2 regions of the Streptomyces sp. NPDC046308 genome follow, and region 2 is predicted to be linked to the other one. Evidence: predicted binding sites of a transcription regulator. Region 2 holds the regulator's gene; the other holds the start of a gene.
The links. Region 2 encodes HrcA, which represses chaperone genes, less so after heat shock. Its sites were predicted from a motif close to TTNGCACTCNGNNNNNCNGAGTGCNAA; they were not measured.
Positions count from the first base shown of each region.

Region 1 (7,543 bases), on a different contig from region 2:
GGCTGGCAGCTGCCCGACCAGCTCGTGATCCCGATCGCGTCCGGCTCGCAGCTGACGAAGATCGACAAGGGTCTGCAGGAGCTGATCAAGCTCGGCCTCGTCGAGGACAAGCCGTACAAGATCTTCGGCGCCCAGGCCGAGGGCTGCTCCCCGGTGTCGACCGCCTTCAAGGCCGGTCACGACGTGGTCCGCCCGCAGAAGCCGAACACCATCGCCAAGTCCCTCGCGATCGGCAACCCGGCGGACGGCCCGTACGTCCTGGACATCGCGCGGCGCACCGGCGGCTTCGTCGAGGACGTGAACGACGAGCAGGTCGTCGAGGCGATCAGGATCCTCGCGCAGACCGAGGGCATCTTCGCCGAGACCGCGGGCGGCGTGACCGTCGGCGTGACGAAGAAGCTCATCGAGAACGGGCAGCTCGACCCGACGCTGACCACCGTCGTCCTCAACACCGGCGACGGCCTCAAGACCCTGGAGGCGGTGGCCGCGGAGAGCGGGCAGACCGCCACCATCCGCCCGAGCCTGGACGCGTTCCGCGCCGCCGGCCTGGCCTAGCGGGTGTCCGGCGGGTCGGGGCCGGGTCCCCGCCCCGACCCGCCGGACACCCCTCCCCCTCCTGCTCTACCGGAAAGGCAGTAGCGCCATGAGCGTCAACGTCCGCATCCCCACCATCCTGCGCACCTACACCGGCGGTCAGGCCGAGGTGCCCGCCGAGGGCGCGACCCTCGCCGAGGTCATCCAGTCCCTGGAGGCGAGCCACCCGGGCATCGCCGCGCGCGTCCTGGACGACCAGGGCAAGCTGCGCCGTTTCGTGAACGTCTACGTCAACGACGACGACGTGCGCTTCGAGGGCGGGCTGGAGGCGAAGACGCCGGACGGCGCCGGCGTCTCGATCATTCCGGCCGTCGCGGGCGGCTGCTGATCCTCAGGGTTCCTTTGTCACCCGGCAGGTGACACGCGCAAACCGAAATTACCCCCTCCGCTAAAAGCGGAGGGGGTAATTCTGCTTGATTGGGCGCGGTAGAGTTGGGGAAGTCCCCTCCGCCGGACTTGCCCGCCGCATATGAACGGGTCGCGTGAGGGTCGACATCGGGTCAATGTGCAAGCGCGGTATGGGGCTTTGGCGAGATATGTCAGGCCCGAGTTGCCCGGGAGTATGGCAAATTTTCACTCTATTTCAATGTTTCCCCGTGTCCAGAATTCTCGTCGGATTGACCTGTTGCAGACAGCACTCGCGCAGATACATTCAGCCTCGGTCGACGCGTTCCGACGCAAGTTCTGACCCGGGAACGCGAAGTGCGTTCCCGCGCAAGGGCCAGTAATAGGGGAGTTAGGCATGGCTCAGGGCACCGTCAAGTGGTTCAACGCGGAGAAGGGCTACGGCTTCATCGCGGTCGACGGTGGTGCGGATGTGTTCGTCCACTACAGCGCCATCCAGATGGACGGGTACCGCACCCTTGAAGAGGGTCAGCGGGTCGAGTTCGAGATCTCGCAGGGCCAGAAGGGTCCTCAGGCGGACATGGTCAAGCTCGCGCTCGGCTAGTCCTGGAGCGATCGACCACCGACGCACAGCGTTCAACGAAGACCTGCACGACCTTACGAGGGGCCCACATCCCGGACACGGGATGCGGGCCCCTCGTACGTGCGCCCGCGCCACGCCCGGTCCCCGAGGCTTCTTCGAAGCCGCTTGCACTCTCGGGGGTCGAGTGCTAATCATTGGCATTAGCACTCTCCCGGTGAGAGTGCTACTGAACGAGGACCGGGTCGGTGAGGCCCGCAGGGTCCGGTGGGAAGGAACCGCCGGGCACGCAGGCCGTCCGTCGCGGGCGCGGGCGCGGTCCTGGGAGCAATCCACCGCTGTCCGGGAGGACCACTTCAGATGGCCAAGATCATTGCGTTCGACGAGGAGGCCCGCCGCGGCCTCGAGCGTGGGATGAACCAGCTCGCCGACGCCGTCAAGGTCACCCTTGGCCCCAAGGGTCGCAACGTCGTCCTTGAGAAGAAGTGGGGCGCCCCCACGATCACCAACGATGGTGTCTCCATCGCCAAGGAGATCGAGCTCGAGGACCCGTACGAGAAGATCGGCGCCGAGCTGGTCAAGGAAGTCGCCAAGAAGACGGACGACGTCGCGGGCGACGGTACGACCACCGCCACCGTGCTGGCCCAGGCGCTCGTCCGCGAGGGCCTGCGCAACGTGGCCGCCGGCGCCAACCCGATGGCCCTCAAGCGTGGTATCGAGAAGGCCGTCGAGGCCGTCTCCGCCGCCCTGCTCGCCCAGGCCAAGGACGTCGAGACCAAGGAGCAGATCGCTTCGACGGCCTCCATCTCCGCCGCCGACACCCAGATCGGCGAGCTCATCGCCGAGGCCATGGACAAGGTCGGCAAGGAAGGCGTCATCACCGTCGAGGAGTCGCAGACCTTCGGTCTGGAGCTCGAGCTCACCGAGGGCATGCGCTTCGACAAGGGCTACATCTCGGCGTACTTCGCCACCGACATGGAGCGCATGGAGTCGTCCCTCGACGACCCGTACATCCTGATCGTCAACTCCAAGATCGGCTCGGTCAAGGACCTGCTGCCGCTCCTGGAGAAGGTCATGCAGTCCGGCAAGCCGCTGCTGATCATCGCCGAGGACGTCGAGGGCGAGGCCCTGTCGACCCTGGTCGTCAACAAGATCCGCGGCACCTTCAAGTCCGTCGCCGTCAAGGCCCCGGGCTTCGGCGACCGCCGCAAGGCCATGCTCGGTGACATCGCCATCCTCACGGGCGGCACCGTCATCTCCGAGGAGGTCGGCCTCAAGCTGGAGAACGCCGGTCTCGACCTGCTCGGCCGCGCCCGCAAGGTCGTCATCACCAAGGACGAGACCACCATCGTCGACGGTGCCGGTGACAGCGACCAGGTCCAGGGCCGCGTCAACCAGATCCGCGCCGAGATCGAGAACTCCGACTCGGACTACGACCGCGAGAAGCTCCAGGAGCGCCTCGCGAAGCTGGCCGGCGGCGTGGCCGTCATCAAGGCCGGTGCCGCGACCGAGGTCGAGCTCAAGGAGCGCAAGCACCGCATCGAGGACGCCGTTCGCAACGCGAAGGCGGCCGTCGAGGAGGGCATCGTCGCCGGTGGTGGCGTGGCCCTGCTCCAGGCTTCCGCGGTCTTCGAGAAGCTGGAGCTCGAGGGTGACGAGGCGACCGGCGCCAACGCCGTGAAGCTCGCCCTGGAGGCCCCGCTGAAGCAGATCGCCGTCAACGGTGGTCTCGAGGGTGGCGTCGTCGTCGAGAAGGTGCGCAACCTCCCGATCGGTCACGGCCTGAACGCCGCGACCGGCGAGTACGTCGACATGATCGCCGAGGGCATCATCGACCCGGCGAAGGTCACGCGCTCCGCGCTGCAGAACGCCGCGTCGATCGCCGCGCTGTTCCTGACGACCGAGGCCGTCATCGCCGACAAGCCCGAGAAGGCCGGCGCCGGTGCCCCGGGCGGCATGCCGGGCGGTGACATGGACTTCTGATCGACCCCGGGCTCCGGCCCGAAGTCCGATCGGCTGTTCTCGAACGAGGGCGGCACCCCGCACGGGGTGCCGCCCTCGGGCGTTCCCGGCCGACGCGGCGTGCGGCTCAAAGCCGGGGCTCCGCCCCGCGCCTCAATCGCCGGCGGGGCTGAATGTGGTGCGGCGCAGCCGAACGGTGCGGCTCAAGGATCGGGGCTCCGCCCCGGACCCCGCGCCTCAAACGCCGGCGAGGCTGATTTTTTGCGCGGCCCAGCCGGATGGTGCGGCTCAAAGATCGGGGCTCCGCCCCGGACCCTCCCCCAGACTCCGTCCGGGGGGACCCCCCCTCCTCAAACGCCGGCGAGGCTGAGTTTGTGCGGCGGAGGCCGGATGGTGCGGCGCAGCCGGGGCGGTTGGGGTGGGGGTGGGTGTGTGTCGGGGTGATCCCCGCAGGGTGCCAAACGCACTGCCGCCGAGCTGTCCGACCTGTCGTCACGTTTGGCGCCCGAGGAGACGCCCCGGCGCGCGCCCGCCCCCACCACAACCGACCCCCCTCCCCGCTAGGCCCCGGAACAACCGGCCCCCGAACCCCGCCCGAGCGGCGCAGCCAACCCGCAGCCAACCCGCGGCGCAGCCCCCGGCATAGGCTGGGCGCATGGCTGACCTCTTCGTCAAGATCTGTGGGCTGAAGACCGCGCGGGACCTCGACGCCGCCGTGGCGGCCGGGGCCGACGCCGTGGGGTTCGTGTTCGCGCCCGGCAGCCCGCGCACCGTCGACGCCGCCACCGCGCGGGATCTCGCCGCGCGGGTGCCGGACGGTGTGCTGACCGTCGGCGTGTTCCGGGGGCAGCCGGTCACGGAGGTGCGCCGCTTCGCGGAGGAGAGCGGCGTACGGGGGGTTCAGCTGCACGGCGAGGAGGGGCCCGGGGACTTCGCGGCGCTGCGCGCCGAGGGCCGGACGCTGCTGCGGGCCACCGCCGAGCACGTGAAGCGCTGCGGCCAGTACGGCGAGGACCTGCTCCTGCTCGACGCCCCCGACCCCGGCTCCGGCAAGCCGTGGAACTGGGGCTCGGCGGACTTCGCCGCGCCCGAGGGGCGGTGGCTGCTGGCCGGCGGGCTGAACCCGAGCAACGTGCGGGAGGCGGTCGAGGTAACCGGCGCCTGGGGCGTGGACGTGTCCAGTGGGGTGGAGCGGGAACGCGGCGTGAAGTCGCCGGAGTTGATCCGCGCCTTCATCGAGGCGGCGCGGGGCTAGCCAGCTGCGCCGCGGGTTGGCTGCGGGTTGGCTGCGCCGCTCGGGCCGGGTACGGGGGCCGGTTGCACCGGGGCCTGGTCGGGTGCGGGGGTCGGTTGGGGTGGGGGCGGGCGCGCGCCGGGGCGTCTCCTCGGGCGCCAAACGTGACGAGGGGTCGGAGGGCTGGGCGGAAGTGCGTTTGGCACCCTGCGGGGATCACCCCGACACACACCCACCCCCACCCCAACCGCCCCGGCCGACCAACACCAAATCCAGCCTCGCCGGCGTTTGAGGCGCGGGGTCCGGGGCGGAGCCCCGATCTTTGAGCCGCACCTTCCCGCTGCGCCGCACCAATTCGGCCTCGCCGCACCCATTCAGCCCCTCCGGCGATTGAGGAGGGGCGGTCCCCCCGGACGGAGTCTGGGGGAGGGTGCGGGGCGGAGCCTCGGCAGGGGGAGGCGGGCTAGGGCGTGCGCCAGACCGTCATGTCCATCGTGAGCCAGCTCGGCAGGCCCGCCACCCGCGTGTTCGACTCGATCTGGACCACGAACATCGCGACCTCCCCCGAGGAACGCCTGACGCAGATCTCCGTGCCGGCGGCAACCGCCGCGAGCGGGATCGCGTGCGGCTTGGCAACCTCGCCATAGGCCCGGCACGTCTCGTAGTTGGCCGAGCCCGCCTTGCCGTACATCGTGATCAGCACGCTGGTGTCGCTCGTCAGCTCGCAGTCCTGGCGGTCGCATTCCAGGCGGATGTCGCCGCCCCGGTCACCGTCCTTGCGCGTGACCCCGTCCTTGATGTCGATCGAGTTCTCCTCGCCCAGCCACACCCCCGGGTACGGGACCGGCGTGGGCGGCTTGGACGGTTCGGGGGACTTGGGCGCGCCCGATGCGGGTCCGGTGGCCGCCTTGCCGCCGGTGGGCGAGCCGGACGCGCCCGACGCCACCGGGCCGGGCGATCGGGATGCGGCGGCGGCTGCGGCTGCCTCCTTCTGGCGTACCTTCTGCGCCGCGTCCACCAGGAGCCAGACCAGGCCGCCCACCATCAGCGTTCCGATCACCGTCAGCGTGGTGATGATCACCGCGGCGCGCCGGCCGCGCTTGCGCCGTTCCTCCGGGGTGACCGGCTTCGGTCCCCAGACGATCGGCGTCGCGTGCGCCGGGGTGGGGTACGGGGCCGGGGTCGGGGCCGGATCGGGGACCACCACCTCCGGCCCCAGCACCTCCCGCCAGATCGCCGGGCCGCCGCCGCTCGTGTCGTCGGCGTCCTCGCCCAGCTGCTTGCGGCACCACTCCACGATCTCCGTCGGAGTGGCCCGTTCCTCCGGGTCCGCGGCCAGGCAGCGGGCGAGCAGCGGCTGCAGCTCTTCCGGCAGCCGCGACAGGTCGGGGCTGGAGTGCACGATCCGGAACAGCACGGTCATGGAGGGACCGGTGCCGTACAGGGGCTCGCCCAGTGCCGCGAACGCCGCCGTCTGCCCCAGCGCGAAGACGTCGGTGGCGGCGGTGGTCTCGCCCGCCAGCGCCTGTTCGGGGGCCATGTACTGGGGGGTGCCGATGGTGCTGCCGGTGGCCGTGGGGGCGGTGGTGTCGGACGCCGTCGATATGCCGAAGTCGATGACGCGGGGCCCGTCGGAGGCCAGCAGTACGTTCGACGGCTTGAGGTCCCGGTGCACGATGCCCTCGGCGTGGATGGCCTGCAGGGCCTCGGCCACGCCCGCCATCAGCCACAGCACCGCGGGCACCGGCAGCGGTCCGCGCTGGGCGACGGCTTCCGACAGCGAGGGCCCGGGTACGTAGAGGGTCGCCAGCCACGGCGGTACCGCGTCGGCGTCGGCGTCGATGACCTCGGCGGTGTAGGCCCCCCGGACGCGTCGGGCGGCCACCACCTCGCGGCGGAACCGCCGCCGGAACGCCGGGTCTTCGGCCAGTTCCGGCCGGACCACCTTGATCGCCACCGGGCGGCCGCCCGGCGTGTGCGAGAGGTAGACCCGGCCCATGCCGCCCGCGCCGAGCCGGGCCGCGAGGCGGTACCCGGCCACGGTCTGCGGATCCTCCGCGTGCAGCGGCTCGAACACGTCGGTCGCGCTGTTCATCGGCCTCCCCGATCCCCCCGGCCCCCCGATCAACCGATGAGTTGATCCGCCTTACTTTAAGCGGCGCGTAAAGGCGGGGGTGTTCGGGGGATGCGGCCGAGGTCAGATGCCCGGGCCGAACGTGGCCGCGCTGCCGTCCTTCTCGACGGACTCCACGACCGCGGTCGCCCGCAGGTCCTCGACCTGCTCGGGGGTCAGGCGGGCGGCGAAGCCGTTCAGCGTCTCGCGGTAGACGTGCAGCGGGGTGATCCCGTAGGCGTCCGCGACGGCCGCCGGGTCGAGGCCCGGGTGCACGGTGACGATGTACGTGGCGTGGTCGGCGGGAACCGCGTGGGACACGGGTACGGACTCGGCGGCGGTGGCTGCGGACGCGGGCAGGGCGACGGTGACGGTGACGGCGGCCAGGACGGCGACGGCCACGGGCAGGGCTCGGCTCAGACGGTTGCGCATGGGACGAGGCCATCACGCGCTGCGGTGCAGGTCAACGAGGTCCCGGGGTGAGGCGGGGGCACGGGCGGCGCACCGGGTGAGCGCTCCCTGGTGTGGGGGCGGGCCGTACGGGTGATCTTGCTGCGGCGGTGTGGGGGACGAGGTCCGGGGGCGGGCCGGGGCGGCGCAGCGGGACAACCCTTTCCGCACGGCCGGACGAACGCCCATCCGGCGCGGGCGCCGGACGGGCAACCAGGTGAGGGGTTGGTTCAACCCGGTGGGAGGTGGCACCGATGGAGCTGAG
Region 1 is NZ_JBVJFB010000006.1:416,698-424,240, reverse strand. It holds gene thrC (threonine synthase) at 1-555, shown strand, start outside; gene ACZ6JT_RS25380 (MoaD/ThiS family protein) at 644-922, shown strand; gene ACZ6JT_RS25375 (cold-shock protein) at 1,337-1,543, shown strand; gene groL (chaperonin GroEL) at 1,880-3,502, shown strand; gene ACZ6JT_RS25365 (phosphoribosylanthranilate isomerase) at 4,137-4,736, shown strand; gene ACZ6JT_RS25360 (serine/threonine-protein kinase) at 5,179-6,810, opposite strand; gene ACZ6JT_RS25355 (protease inhibitor I9 family protein) at 6,913-7,260, opposite strand.
Region 1: groL (chaperonin GroEL) is a predicted target of HrcA. The motif match lies at 1,723-1,749, and genes of this name have one in related genera.

Region 2 (7,543 bases):
AGCCGTTCCGGGCGGCCTCGCCGATCCACTCCTCGCCCCGGCCGGCACCGAGCGCGGCCACGGCCGCGCGGGCCCGCGGCGGGCAGTGCGGGAAGGGGCCCGCGTCGGCGGGCGGGGGTGCCTCGTGGCCGTGCGAGACCATGGTGCGCTCGCCCTCGTAGGCCATGGAGACGGTGACGGGGCTGTGCCAGCCGGGGATCGTGCGCGACATGGACAGGTCGATGCCCTCGCCCTGCTCCAGGGCGTCCCAGCAGTACTCGCCGTAGTGGTCGTCCCCGAAGGCCGCGGCCAGCGAGGTGCGCAGGCCCAGCCGGGCCAGGGCGGTGGCCATGTTGGCGACGCCGCCGGGGCTGGAGCCCATGCCGCGCGCCCAGGACTCCGTACCGCGCACGGGTGCCGAGTCCAGGCCCGTGAAGATGATGTCGAGGAAGACCGTCCCGGTCAGGAAGACGTCACAGCCCGGTTCCTGCGGATCGCGCACCGGACCGAGCGGGTCCACTGCGGCTGCGCGGCTGTCGAGGTCCCTACTGGTCACGGTGTACTCCCCGATGAGTTTCCGGCGGAAAGCTGCCAGCCCTGCCCGCCCGGGGCAGGGCCAAACCCCAGTGTGGCGCAGATCACCCGCCCGCTCAGCCCCGCTTGGGGAGCGGCACGCGCACCAGGTCCTCCGCCACCGTCAGCTCGCCCTCGAAGCCCGCGGCCCGCGCCTGCCGTTCGAACGCGGAGGGGTCCGTGTACCGCTGCGAGAAGTGCGTCAGCACCAGGTGCCGTACGCCCGCGTCCCGGGCCACCCGCCCCGCCTGGCCCGCCGTGAGGTGCCCGTGGTCGGTGGCCAGCCGCTCGTCCTCGTCGAGGAAGGTCGACTCGATCACCAGCATGTCGCAGCCCTCGGCGAGCGCGTCCACGCCGGGGCAGAGCCGGGTGTCCATGACGAAGGCGAACCGCTGGCCGGGCCGGTGCTCGCTGACCTCGTCGAGGGTGACCTCGCCGAGCCGCCCGTCGCGCTGGATCCGGCCGACGTCGGGCCCCTTGATGCCGTGCCGCGCGAGCAGCTGCGGCACCATGCGGCGCCCGTCGGGCTCGGTGATCCGGTAGCCGAAGGACTCCACGGGGTGCGAGAGCAGCCGGGCCTCCAGGACGTACGGGGATCCCTGGGCCAGCGTCCCGTCCGCGGCCACCGGCTCCTCGCGCAGCGGGACGCTCTCGCGGTAGGCCGTGGCGTACCGCAGCCGGTCGAAGAACTTCTGTCCGGAGGCCGGGTAGTGGGCGGTGACGGGGTGCGGGACCTGGTCGAGGTTGATCCGCTGGATCACCCCGGCCAGTCCGAGGCTGTGGTCACCGTGGAAGTGGGTGATACAGATCCGGTTGATGTCGTGCGCGGCGACCCCGGCCCGCAGCATCTGCCGCTGCGTGCCCTCGCCCGGGTCGAAGAGGATGCCCTCGCCGTCCCAGCGCAGCAGGTATCCGTTGTGGTTGCGGTGTCGGGTGGGCACCTGGCTGGCGGTGCCCAGCACGACGAACTCTCGTACGGACACGTGCTATCCGGGGGGCCACTGGAGGCCGCGGCCGCCGATGACGTGCGCGTGCGCGTGGAAGACGGTCTGCCCGGCGCCGGAGCCGGTGTTGAAGACCACGCGGTAGCCGTGGTCGACGATCTTCTCGTCGAGGGCGATCTGGCCGGCCTCGCGCAGTATGTCGGCGGCGACGGCCGGCTCGGCGGCGGCGAGGGAGGCCGCGTCGGGGTAGTGCGCCTTGGGGATGACGAGCACGTGCGTGGGCGCCTGCGGGTTGATGTCCCGGAAGGCGACCGTGGTCTCGGTCTCGCGGACCACGGTCGCGGGGATGTGCCCCTCGACGATCTTGCAGAACAGGCAGTCCGCCTGCGGTTCCCCGGCCATTGCTGAGCCTCCCGTGATGGTGATCGGTCCGGGCATCGTATCCAGCCGGGCGGCCGCCGCGGGCGGCCGTTTCGGCCCTTCGGGCCCGGGACGGGGAGGCGGGGCGGTCCGTCGGGACCGGCCGGCCCCTCAGGCCCAGCGGCCGGTGCGGGCCAGCAGGACCGCCGTGGCCGCGGTGCCGGCCGTGGAGGTCCGCAGGACGGAGCGGCCCAGGCGGTAGGGGTGGGCCCCCGCCGCGGCGAAGGCCGCCAGCTCCTCCGGGGAGACGCCGCCCTCCGGGCCGACGACCAGGACGACGGAACCCGAGGTGGGCAGCGCGGCCGTGGCCAGGGCCTGGGAGGGGGTGTCGCGGTCCTCGTGCAGGACCATCCCCAGGTCGGCCTCGGCGAGCAGCGCCGCCACCTGCTTGGTGGACATGGCCTCGGCCACCTCCGGGAACCGCACCCGGCGGGACTGCTTGCCCGCCTCGCGCGCGGTGGCCCGCCACTTCGCGAGGGACTTGGCCCCCCGGTCCCCGCGCCACTGCGTGATGCAGCGCGAGGCCTGCCAGGGCACGATCGCGTCCACGCCGGTCTCGGTCATGGTCTCGACGGCCAGCTCGCCGCGGTCGCCCTTGGGCAGGGCCTGGACCACGGTGATGCGGACGGCCGGTTCCGGTTCCAGTCCGGCCGAGGACACGGCCACGACCAGCCGGTCCTTGCCCTCCGCCGCCTTGACGACGGCCTCCGCCCAGCCGCCCCGGCCGTCGGTCAGGACCAGCGCCTCGCCCGGGTTCAGCCGTTTCACGGACACCGCGTGCCGGCCCTCCGGGCCCTCCAGGACGAACTCCGCCCCCGCGGGGACCTCTTCGACCACGAACACCGGGGCGGTCATGACGCACTCCTCATCTGCATTGCCTTCAACGTGCTCTGTGCCTCGGTCAGTTCGGCCGCCAGCACCTCCACCAGCTCCGCCGCCGGCAGTGCCCGCGCCAGCCGGTGCCCCTGGCCCGCCCACAGGGCCATGCCCTGCGGGTCCCCGGCCGCGGCGGCCGCCTTGCGCAGCCCCGAGGTCAGGTGGTGGACCTGGGGGTAGGCGGCCGGGGCGTACGGGCCGTGCTCGCGCACGAAGCGGTTCACCAGCCCGCGCGCCGGCCGCCCGGAGAACGCCCGGGTCAGCTCGGTCCGGACGAACAGCGGGTCGGTCAGGGCCTTCTTGTGCGCGGGGTCCGCACCCGACTCCGGGCAGGCCAGGAAGGCCGTCCCGAACTGCGCCGCCTCGGCGCCCGCCGCCAGCAGCGCCGCGATCTGCGAGCCCCGCATCAGGCCGCCGGCCGCGATGATCGGCAGGGCCACGGCCTCCCGCACCTGGGCCACCAGCGCGAGCAGCCCCACGGCCGCCGTGCCGTCGACCTGCGGGTCGTCGCGGTGGGTGCCCTGGTGGCCGCCCGCCTCGGCGCCCTGGATGCACACGGCGTCGGCGCCCGCCTGCTGGGCCGTACGGGCCTCCTCGACGGAGGTCGCCGTGACGACCGTGTACGTACCGGCCTTGCGCAGGGCGGCGAGGGCGGAGGAGGAGGGGCAGCCGAAGGTGAAGGAGACGACCGGGACCGGGTCTTCGAGGAGGATGGCGAGCTTGGCGTCGTAGCCGTCGTCGCTGGTGCCGATGACGTCCTCCTCGGCGAGCGAGACCGCGTACCAGCTCGCCTCACCGGCCAGCTGCCCGCGGTACGCCTCCACGGCGGCCGGGTCCACGTAGCCGGTCTGCGGCATGTAGAGGTTGACGCCGAAGCGGCGCCGGGTCAGCGCACGCACCTGCTTGATCTCCTGGTACATCCCGTCGGCGGTCTTGTAGCCGCCCGCCAGGAAGCCCAGCCCGCCCGCCTCGCACACGGCGGCGGCGAGCGGCGGACAGGAGGCGCCGCCCGCCATGGGAGCCTGCACGATCGGGTAAGGAGAGAGACCGTTCGGCGCGGAGGACATGCACTGCATCGTGCCATGTCCCGCTCATGGGGCCGAATCATGGCATTCGCCTGGCATAGTCCGCTTCCGGCCCCGCTCCCCGGCCGCCGCCGGGCCCATGCGAAGAGCCCGGCGGGGAATCCCCTGGCCGGGCTCTCGGCGGTGTCCGCCGGCCGCTCAGCGACCGTTGAACGCGTCCTTCAGGCGGCTGAACAGCCCCTGCTGGCCTGGCGCGAACTGGCCCATCGGCCGCTCCTCGCCGCGCAGCTTCGCCAGCTGGCGCAGCAGCTCCTCCTGCTGGGCGTCCAGCTTGCCCGGGGTGGTGACCTCGACGTGGACGATCAGGTCGCCGCGCCCGCCGCCGCGCAGGTGGGTGACGCCCCGCCCGTGCAGCGGGATCGCCTGCCCGGAGCCGGTGCCGGGCCGGATGTCGATCTCCTCCAGGCCGTCCAGCGTCTCCAGCGGACACTTGGTGCCCAGTGCGGCCGCCGTCATCGGGATCGTCACCGTGCAGTGCAGGTCGTCCCCGCGCCGCTGGAAGGTCGGGTGCGCCAGCTCGTGGATCTCCACGTACAGGTCGCCGGCGGGGCCGCCGCCGGGGCCGACCTCGCCCTCGCCCGCGAGCTGGATCCGGGTGCCGTTCTCGACACCGGCCGGGATCTTGACCGTGAGGCTGCGGCGGGAGCGGACCCGGCCGTCGCCCGCGCACTCGGGGCACGGGGTCGGGACCACGGTGCCGAAGCCCTGGCACTGCGGGCAGGGGCGCGAGGTCATGACCTGGCCCAGGAAGGACCGGGTGACCTGCGAGACCTCACCGCGGCCGCGGCACATGTCACACGTCTGCGCGGAGGTGCCGGGAGCGGCGCCCTCACCGGAGCAGGTGGTGCAGACGACGGCCGTGTCGACCTGGATGTCCTTGGTCGTCCCGAAGGCCGCCTCGTCCAGCTCCAGGTCCAGGCGGATCATGGCGTCCTGGCCGCGCCGGGTCCGCGAGCGCGGGCCGCGCTGCTGACTCTGGCCGAAGAAGGCGTCCATGATGTCGGAGAAGTTGCCGAAGCCACCGGCTCCGAAGCCGCCCGCACCGCCGCCGCCCGAGGAGGACAGCGGGTCCCCGCCGAGGTCGTAGACCTGCTTCTTCTGCGGGTCCGAGAGGACCTCGTAGGCGGCGTTGATCTCCTTGAAACGCTCTTGCGTCTTGGGATCGGGGTTCACGTCCGGGTGCAGCTCGCGCGCGAGCCGCCGGAAGGCCTTCTTGATCTCGTCCTGCGATGCGTCGCGGCGCACGCCGAGAACGGCGTAGTAGTCCGTGGCCACTTACGACTCCGCCAGGATCTGTCCGACGTAACGTGCCACTGCGCGTACCGCTCCCATCGTTCCGGGGTAGTCCATGCGGGTCGGTCCGACCACGCCGAGTTTGGCGACTGTTTCGCCGCCCGAACCGTAACCGACCGAGACGACGGACGTGGAGTTCAGTCCCTCGTAGGCATTCTCATGCCCGATCCGTACGGCCATTCCCGACTCGCTGGCCTCGCCGAGCAGCTTGAGGAGCACGACCTGCTCCTCCAGCGCCTCCAGCACCGGCCTGATCGTCAGGGGAAAATCGTGGCCGAAGCGGGTGAGATTGGCGGTGCCGCCGATCATCAGCCGTTCCTCGGCTTCCTCGACCAGGGTTTCGAGGAGTGTCGTGAGCACGGTGGAGACCGTGCCGCGGTCCTCGGCCTCGAAGGACTCGGGGAGGTCCTGGACGAGCGGGGGCACATCGGTGAAGCGCCGTCCGACGACCCGGCTGTTGAGCCGGGCCCGCAGGTCGGCGAGCGAGGCCTCGCCGAAGGGACTCGGGCAGTCGATGAGCCGCTGCTCGACCCGTCCGGTGTCCGTGATCAGTACGAGCATCAGGCGCGCGGGAGCGAGCGAGAGCAGCTCCACGTGCCGGACGGTCGACCGGGTCAGGCTCGGGTACTGCACGACCGCGACCTGCCGGGTGAGCTGCGCGAGCAGCCGCACCGTGCGTCCGACGACGTCGTCGAGGTCGACGGCGCCGTCGAGGAAGTTCTGGATGGCCCGGCGCTCGGGCGTCGACAGCGGTTTGACCCCCGCCAGCTTGTCGACGAAGAGCCGGTAGCCCTTGTCGGTGGGGATCCGGCCGGCGCTGGTGTGGGGCTGGGCGATGTAGCCCTCGTCCTCCAGCACGGCCATGTCGTTGCGCACGGTCGCGGGCGAGACGCCGAGCCGGTGCCGCTCGGTGAGCGCCTTGGAGCCGACCGGCTCCTCCGTCCCCACGTAGTCCTGGACGATGGCGCGCAGCACTTCGAGTCTGCGTTCGCTGAGCATCGCGTGCACACCTCCAGCTCTGGTCCGTTGCCGTGTTCTGCCGGGTTCGTTGGCACTCTGTCCGTTCGAGTGCCAGAGATCCCCCGCTCAGTGTACGGCCGGGTAGTGAGACCCTGGCAAGGGAGGCCCGCCAGGGTAGCGTCGCGGCATGGACGTGCGTTGGGAAGAGGAAGGCTGGGAACGGCTGACCGGACGGGCCGGCCGGCGACGCCTGCCGGTGTGGGACTGCACCGTGGGACTGGTGGTGGGCAACGAGTCGGTGCTCCTGATCGACCCCGGTTCCTGTCTCCGGGAGGGCGCGCAGGTGCGGGCCGAGGCGGAGCGGCTGACGGGTCGGCGCGTGACCCATATCGCATTCACGCACGGCCATTTCGATCACGTGCTGGGCGGTGCCGCCTTCTCCGGGGCCGAGGTCTTCGGCGCGGTCGGGCTGGACGCGCTGCTCTCCACGGGCCGTGAGGAGCTGCGCGGGGACGCGGTGCGCCACGGCCTGGCGGAGGCGGAGGCGGCCGAGGCGGTGGACCTGCTGGTGGTGCCGAAGCACCTGGTGTCGGGCGAGTGGACGCTGGAACTGGGCGGGCTGCAGGTGCTGCTGGCCAATGTCGGGCCCGGGCACACCCGGCACGACCTGGCCGTCTTCGTGCCGGGCGAGCGCGAGACCGTGTTCTGCGGGGACCTGGTCGAGGAGTCGGGCGAGCCCCTGGCGGGTCCGGACGCGACGCCCCGGCAGTGGCCGGCCGCCCTGGACCGGCTGCTCGCGCTCGGCGGGGACGACGCACTGTACGTGCCGGGTCACGGAGCGGTGGTCTCGGGAGCCTTCGTCCGTGCGCAACGCGCCACACTGGCAGCCCGTTTCGGCGTGTCGGAGACATGACGCGGGCCGCTCTCCTACTGTCGGCCGGATGCGCGAGTACTCCCCCGACCTGACCCCGCAGTGGAAGCGCCCCCGGGCGGTGCCCGAGGTGGCGGCCGAGCCCGATCTGGTGGTCGAGGTGGCGGGTACGGACTTCTGCGGCGCGGTGGTGGCCTGCGAGGCGGGCACGGTGACCCTGGAGGACCGCTTCGGCAGGCGGCGGGTGTTCCCCATGGAGCCGCGGGGCTTCCTGCTGGAGGGCGCGGTCGTCACGCTGGTCCGCCCGCCCCGGGGCCCGTCGGCGCCCTCCCGTACGGCCTCGGGTTCGATCGCCGTCCCCGGGGCCCGGGCACGGGTGGCGCGGGCCGGGCGCATCTACGTGGAGGGCCGCCACGACGCGGAACTGGTCGAGAAGGTCTGGGGCGACGACCTGCGCGTCGAGGGCGTGGTGGTGGAGTACCTGGAGGGCGTCGACGACCTGCGGGCCGTCGTCGCCGACTTCGACCCGGGCCCGGACGCCC
Region 2 is NZ_JBVJFB010000002.1:547,007-554,549, forward strand. It holds gene ACZ6JT_RS09955 (carbohydrate kinase family protein) at 1-535, opposite strand, end outside; gene ACZ6JT_RS09960 (ribonuclease Z) at 630-1,535, opposite strand; gene ACZ6JT_RS09965 (histidine triad nucleotide-binding protein) at 1,539-1,898, opposite strand; gene ACZ6JT_RS09970 (16S rRNA (uracil(1498)-N(3))-methyltransferase) at 2,028-2,771, opposite strand; gene ACZ6JT_RS09975 (nitronate monooxygenase) at 2,768-3,859, opposite strand; gene dnaJ (molecular chaperone DnaJ) at 4,016-5,152, opposite strand; gene hrcA (heat-inducible transcriptional repressor HrcA) at 5,153-6,169, opposite strand; gene ACZ6JT_RS09990 (MBL fold metallo-hydrolase) at 6,318-7,043, shown strand; gene ACZ6JT_RS09995 (DUF3097 domain-containing protein) at 7,072-7,543, shown strand, end outside.